Regions from separate parts of the Arthrobacter sp. alpha11c genome, predicted to be linked through region 1. Evidence: predicted binding sites of a transcription regulator. Region 1 holds the regulator's gene; each other region holds the start of a gene.
What was found. The regulator LexA, encoded in region 1, represses DNA repair genes until DNA is damaged. The targets are predictions, from matches to a motif close to TCGAACANNTGTTCGA.
Positions count from the first base shown of each region.

Region 1 (2,264 bases):
CCGCTTAGCGTTGCTGGCCGGCTGCGGGAAGGCCTTTTCGCGGGGCACACAGTGGTGCTTACTTCTGCCACGCTGGCTATTGGATCCGCCTTTGAGCCCGCAGCAGGTGGCCTGGGCCTCATTGGAGATGGTGCGCCCAGCTGGACCGGGTTGGACGTCGGATCGCCTTTTGATTATCCGAAGCAGGGTGTCCTTTACGTGGCCAAGCACCTGCCCAAGCCCGGCAGGGGCACTTCTCCCGAGGCACTGGATGAGCTTGAAGACCTCATCCGTGCATCCGGTGGGGGAGCCCTGTGCCTGTTCTCCTCACGTCGAGCGGCCGAGGAAGCCGCAGACGCGATGCGGCCACGGCTGGATGTGGATATCCTCTGCCAGGGGGAATCCACTATGGCCGCACTGGTGAAGCAGTTTGCCGATGAACCGGACACCTGCCTCTTCGGCACCATGTCCCTGTGGCAGGGCGTCGATGTCCCTGGCGGTTCATGCCGCCTTGTGGTGATTGACCGCATTCCGTTCCCGAGGCCCGATGACCCGCTGATGACCGCACGCTCGCGAGCCGTTGCACAGTCCGGGGGCAACGGGTTCATGGCGGTGTCAGCTACCCACGCGGCAATTCGTCTTGCACAGGGAGCAGGACGCCTTATTCGATCCACCAGCGACAAAGGCGTGGTCGCTGTCCTGGACTCACGGCTTTCCACCGAACGGTACGGCGGGTTCCTGCGTGCCGCTTTGCCGCCATTTTGGGCAACGACGGACCGCAACGTGGTGCGCGGCGTCCTGGAACGCTTGGGCGCAAAGAAAACGTAGGCGAACGCCCTAGAGGGAGCGCAGGACCGAGACGACCTTGCCCATAATGGTGGCTTGGTCTCCCAGTATCGGTTCGTACTGCGTGTTCTGGGGGAGCAGCCAGGTGTGGCCGTCCCGCTGGCGGAAGGTTTTTACTGTGGCTTCGTCATCCAGGAGTGCTGCCACGATGTCACCGTTGATGGCGTCATTCTGGCGGCGGACAACCACCCAGTCACCGTCACAAATTGCGGCATCGATCATTGAGTCCCCAGCGACCTTCAGCATGAACAGTTCGCCGTGGCCCACCAGTTGCCGTGGCAGGGGCAAGACGTCCTCAATAGTCTGGTCTGCCAGGATGGGCCCACCGGCTGCGATGCGTCCCACCAAGGGCACCATCGCGGTGTCGCTGGCGCTGGCCAATTCCGTCACGGCGAGTCCACCTGCGCTGCGCAGTGTAGTAGCTGCTTCAACTCCGGGAATTGTGCCGCCGTCAAGGGTCAAAGGCATGAGTACTTCCATGGCGCGGGGGCGCTTGGGATCTCTGCGCAAGTAGCCGAGCTTCTCCAACTGGGAGAGTTGGTGCGTGACGCTGGAGAGGCTCGCGAGACCAACGGTGTCGCCAATTTCGCGCATGCTGGGCGGATACCCGTTGTCATTGACAGAGCGCTGGATGGTTTCCAGGATTTTCTTCTGCCGGACAGTCAGGCTTTTGGGACTCTTTTGAGGCTGCTGGCTCCGCAGGGGTGCCCCGCCGCCGGTGGCTTTCGCTGCCATGTTCGCCAATGCCCTTCCGTTCCGCCCGGTCACGGTCTGAAGTGCGCCCGGGGATGTTGGATCTGAAAAAATGTCAGACCCTCCTGTTCCACTGAAACAGTGCCTGTTTCTTCACTCAAACCTAGGCCAGGCACAGGCGTTTATCAAACATTCGTTCTAGCGAGTCTCGACACCGTTCGTTGATAAGTGCTAAAAATGTCATAGCAAGGTTCGAATATGTGTTCTATAAAAGTTGAACGCAGCTCGGATGTTCGAAGAAAGTGTTCGAACATTCGGGCCGGGTCCAAACGAACACAAGGAATTGGCAGCCGGCAACGGGCATCCGATGCAGGCAATCGCTCAGAAGGGCTCAGCTCATGTCCGCAATCTCAACGTTCCATGAATTCCGCAACACTCCGGCTCCTGCGCGTCTCCGGCTTACCCAACGCGGCAGGATCGTCTTCTTCGGAATCCCCACCATGCTGCTCCTTGCCGCGCTGCTGAGCCTTGCCGGCTTCATTAACTCCCCGGCCAAGGCCTCTGACTCCCAAGGCCAGCTGCAGCCGCCGGTGGCCGTCACGGTGACTGTCCAGCCCGGGCAGTCCCTGTGGGGCATCGCCGGTGCGGCCGCGCCGGAGCGGGACCCCCGTGATGTCATTGCAGAAATTATCCAGTTGAACGATCTCCGTGGGGGACGCATCCAGCCGGGCCAGCAGCTGTTCGTT
Region 1 covers NZ_CP196747.1:1,833,735-1,835,998, reverse strand. Annotated here, with positions in the region: gene ACTAQJ_RS08440 (ATP-dependent DNA helicase) at 1-807, shown strand, start outside; gene lexA (transcriptional repressor LexA) at 817-1,560, opposite strand; gene ACTAQJ_RS08430 (LysM peptidoglycan-binding domain-containing protein) at 1,917-2,264, shown strand, end outside.

Region 2 (2,264 bases), 1.3 Mb from region 1:
CTTGAAGGATGCCGGCATCGAGTACGAATCCGATGAAGCTGAATTCGTGCCCTCCATGCAGGTGGACCTGGATATTGATGGTGCCCGGAAATTCATGAAACTCGTGGATGCCCTCGAAGACCTCGATGACGTCCAGAACGTCTACAGCAACGCCGACTTCAGCGAGGAAGTGCAGGCTGCCCTCGACGCCGACTAGGCAGGGCAGCACCTTTATTTTGACAACAAACAGGGAGGCCCGGACTTGACTCTTCGCGTATTGGGAGTCGATCCGGGCCTCACCCGTTGCGGCATCGGTGTAGTGGATATCGAGCGGAACCGCCGGGCCACCATGGTGGCGGTTGGAGTGGTGGGGACTTCGGCCGAGTTGACGCTGGACAAGCGGCTTTTGGTCATCGCACAGGCAATCGACGAATGGCTGGACCTGCACGAGCCGGACGTCGTCGCCGTCGAGCGCGTTTTTTCGCAGATGAACGTCAGCACTGTGATGGGCGTGGCCCAAGCCTCGGGCGTTGTCATCGCGGCCGCCGCACGTCGCGGCATTCCCGTCGCCTTGCACACGCCTTCTGAAGTCAAGGCGGCCGTGACCGGAAGCGGTACTGCCAACAAGGACGCTGTCACCAAATTGGTGACCAAAATCCTGCGGCTCGATGCCCCACCCAAGCCCGCCGACGCCGCAGACGCGCTTGCCCTTGCCCTGACGCATGCTTGGCGGGCAGGGAGCGGCATGGGTGGAATCAGCGGGAGTTCGGGCACGGATTCCCTCACCCCGGCTCAGCGGGCCTGGGCGGAAGCGGAAGCGAAAGCGCGCCGCGGGCGGTGATTGTCGGTACCCCTTGCTAGGGTATTCGTAGATATGTTCGGATAGTCCGTTTGGCTGCCATGGATTCATGGCAGCACAGCAGGCAGTACCTCAGGAGCCGGGTCTTGATCAGTTTTCTCCGTGGAACAGTTGCCCACGTTGGCTTGTCGACCGCCGTGATTGACCTCAACGGTGCGGGAATGAGCGTTTTTGCTACACCGCAGACCTTAAGCCACCTAAAAGTAGGGGCCGAGGCCAAGCTCTTCACCTCCATGATCGTCCGTGAAGATTCGCTCACGCTGTTCGGATTTGCCGACGACGACGAACGCGAAGTCTTTGACGTCCTGCTCAGTGTCAGCGGGGTTGGGCCCCGTTTGGCACTGGCCGTACTTGCGGTGCACGAGCCGGAAGCCATTCGGGTGGCGGCTCACACTGGTGACAGCAAGGCGTTCACCAAGGTTCCGGGCATTGGGCCCAAGGTTGCTGGCCGGATTGTCCTTGAACTGGCGGGCAAGCTGGTCCCGCACGGAACCGGTACCGGTACAGCTCCCGCCGCAGCCCCGAACGCGGAATGGAAGCCACAGGTAGTCGCGGCCATGACCAGCTTGGGATGGTCCGAGAAAGACGCCAACGGCAGCATCGACAAAGCCATGGCCGACTCGCCGGAACTCGTAGACGCAGGAAACGTGGCCCAAATACTTCGGGCTACCCTGCGCTGGCTTGGCCAAGACGGGGCACGCGCCGGCAACCGCGTAGGCAGCCGTGGCTGAGCAGTCACTCGTCAGCGGGGGAGAGGAACCGGAAGAGCGGGTCATTGAGGCTGCTCTCCGCCCCAAGAACCTGCACGACTTCGTAGGACAGCATCGGGTCCGCAAGCAACTTGCCTTGGTGCTTGAAGCCTCGAAGATGCGTGGCCGCAGCGCCGATCACGTACTGATGTCCGGACCTCCTGGACTCGGTAAGACCACACTTGCCATGATCATTGCAGCGGAGATGAACGCGCCGCTGCGTATCAGCAGCGGCCCGGCCATCCAGCACGCAGGGGATCTCGCAGCCATCCTTTCCTCGCTCTCGGAGGGCGAGGTCCTGTTCCTTGACGAAATCCACCGCATGTCCAGGCCCGCAGAAGAAATGCTGTACATGGCCATGGAGGACTTCCGCGTGGATATCGTGGTGGGCAAGGGCGCAGGCGCAACTGCAATTCCTCTGGAACTCCCGCCTTTCACGTTGGTAGGTGCCACCACCCGCGCAGGACTTCTTCCGGGCCCCTTGAGGGACCGCTTTGGTTTTACCGGGCACCTTGAGTTCTATTCGGTGGCCGAACTCGAACTTGTCCTCCGCCGTTCTGCCGGGCTTCTGGACCTGAAGGTAAACTCTGCAGGTTTCACCGAGATCGCCGGACGGTCCCGGGGAACACCACGTATAGCCAACCGACTCCTGCGCCGTGTTCGTGACTGGGCGCTCG
Region 2 covers NZ_CP196747.1:548,716-550,979, forward strand. Annotated here, with positions in the region: gene ACTAQJ_RS02550 (YebC/PmpR family DNA-binding transcriptional regulator) at 1-196, shown strand, start outside; gene ruvC (crossover junction endodeoxyribonuclease RuvC) at 242-820, shown strand; gene ruvA (Holliday junction branch migration protein RuvA) at 925-1,569, shown strand; gene ruvB (Holliday junction branch migration DNA helicase RuvB) at 1,562-2,264, shown strand, end outside.
Region 2: a site for LexA is predicted at 846-861, ahead of ruvA (Holliday junction branch migration protein RuvA). Genes of this name have one in related genera too.

Region 3 (2,264 bases), 2.0 Mb from region 1:
GCAGACGGCTGCATTGTTCCCGGTGCCCATGCTGTGTCCGGTGGTGAGTCGGGGGTTGGTGGCGACGTTCATGGCGGTGGCCAGGGTTTCGTATTGTTCTGCGGTGGCGAAGATTTCGATGTGGTGCAGCCCGTGGCGGCGTCGACGGCGGAAGAACGCGCCTTGGAGTTGGCGGAGAACTTCTTCGGACGGTTCAGGACCGTCTTGGTCGATCGAATCGACCCAGCGTTTGGCCATTTTGGTGACGAAGTCCGGGTCGGATTCAACGGCCGTGGCGGTGAGGGCGTGTTCCATCCGGGCGAGGGTGCCGTCATCAGTGAGGAGCCGTACTTTGTCCAAGGCGGCGCTGATGATGCTCGCAGACCGGGTGGGTATTTGTGTGGTTTCGAGGGCTTCGGCGAGGATTTCGCGGCGGGCCGGGATGTGTTGTCCGGCGATTCCGGTCCGGGGGAGGACCTCGGAGGCAAGTGCGAGCCGGCGGGTGGCTTCGCTTTTGCTGATCCGCAGACCGGCGCGGAGGAATTCCGCGGCGTTCCGGTAGCCGTCATCGGCCACCGCAGCAGCGTCTGCCGCGGTAACAGCCCCGACTGAGTCCGTGCCTGTGGTTCCGGGGTCGGTCCAGCCTGTCTGCCATCCCGTGCCCGCCGCTGATGAAGGCCGTGCCTGCCGGGCCTGCGTGCGGGTCCGCTCCACGGCGTGCGCCGCGATGACCTGCAGGTACTCCACAGTGCGGGAGATCTCCTCCACCCGCCCGGCGAATCCCGCAGCCTCGGCAAACCCGAATGCCGGGACACCGGCCACAGTGGCCGAACGCAGATTTTCCAACGCCTGAGCGCTTTCAGCCAGCGCATCCCCAAGTGCCAGCGCACGGTCAAGCCCAAGGAAATCGTCAGAGCCCTTGGAACCATTAAGCCCAGGGGAAACGCTCAGCCCCGAGGAAACAGACTCGACGTCAGGCCCAACTTCAGGCTCGACGTCATCAGGGTCAGAGAAGGGCCCTGGTTCAATGCCGCGAAGCAGCCAAATGCCCCTGGGGTTGTCCGAACCGGTGACTGCCGCAGTCGGGCTTTCACAGCCGGCTTGGCCGCTGGCAGGACCGGCGTGGCTTCCTCGGGGAACACGCCGAGGGCGCAACGCGGCGCCAGACATCGCTGCCCGACGCGCCAACATCTCCCCAATGCTTCCCATGAATAAACCCTCTCACCAGGGTCTGACATTTTTAGGGCCGAGCGCCGCTACCCTTTGGGTGCCGCAAGCTTCCCAACCGTCTCGATGGATCAAACATGTGTCCAGTGTCAGACATTTTCGGCCCACGGATTGGCGTGGGCCCGGTTTTAGATTGCCCCTGCGATATCAATAGACTGACCCGGCCCGGACATGTGCAGTTCAGCACGGACCGGGCGCTTTCTGAAACCGAATTGGGGACCATATTTTGACCACTACAGCGCCAAAAATCACCGTTGTCGTACCGACTTACAATGAGCGGGAGAATCTTCCGCTACTGACGTCCCAGCTTGATTCACTGGGCATTCCGAATCTCCACGTGCTCATTGTCGATGACGATTCCCCAGATGGGACAGGGGAGGTCGCAGACAGGTTGGCAAAGCAATCGAATGGCGCCGTTTCCGTGCTGCATCGGGCTGAAAAGGATGGTTTGGGCCGAGCTTACGTGGCTGGGATGACCCGGGCGTTGGCACAAGATGCAGAAATTGTCATCCAAATGGACGCTGATTTATCCCATCCGGTGGCAGCAATCCCAACCATGATTGACAAGATTCTGAAGGAGAATGCCGACGTTGTTATCGGCTCGCGCTATATTGCCGGGGGCTCTACGGCGTCGGAATGGCCCTGGCACCGAAAGGCACTGTCCGCTTGGGCCAACTTCTACGTGAGCGTAATCCTCGGGCTGAAAGTGAAGGACTGCACGGCCGGGTATAAAGCCTGGAGTGCTTTAGCCCTCGGCCTCATTGACGTCTCAACGATCAAGAGTGATGGCTATTCCTTCCAAGTCGAGATGAACTACAGGGCCGCTCAGCGGGCCCTTGAGATCACCGAGGTGCCCATTCATTTTGAAGAACGCGTGGAGGGGGCTTCCAAAATGAATCTCCGGGAGCAGCTTGAATCTGCGCTGACGCCATGGAAGCTTCGCCTGAAACGTGATAGTCCCGTTCTAGTGCCCAAGAGCTAGGAGCCTGCTGAATTAGCGGGTGGTTGGGGCGGGCGGAACGCCACCAATGGCCGTCTAGCGGCGTGTTCTGGTCAGC
Region 3 covers NZ_CP196747.1:3,883,369-3,885,632, forward strand. Annotated here, with positions in the region: gene ACTAQJ_RS17980 (HNH endonuclease signature motif containing protein) at 1-1,188, opposite strand, end outside; gene ACTAQJ_RS17985 (polyprenol monophosphomannose synthase) at 1,433-2,188, shown strand.
Region 3: a site for LexA is predicted at 1,278-1,293, ahead of ACTAQJ_RS17980 (HNH endonuclease signature motif containing protein). Genes of this name have one in related genera too.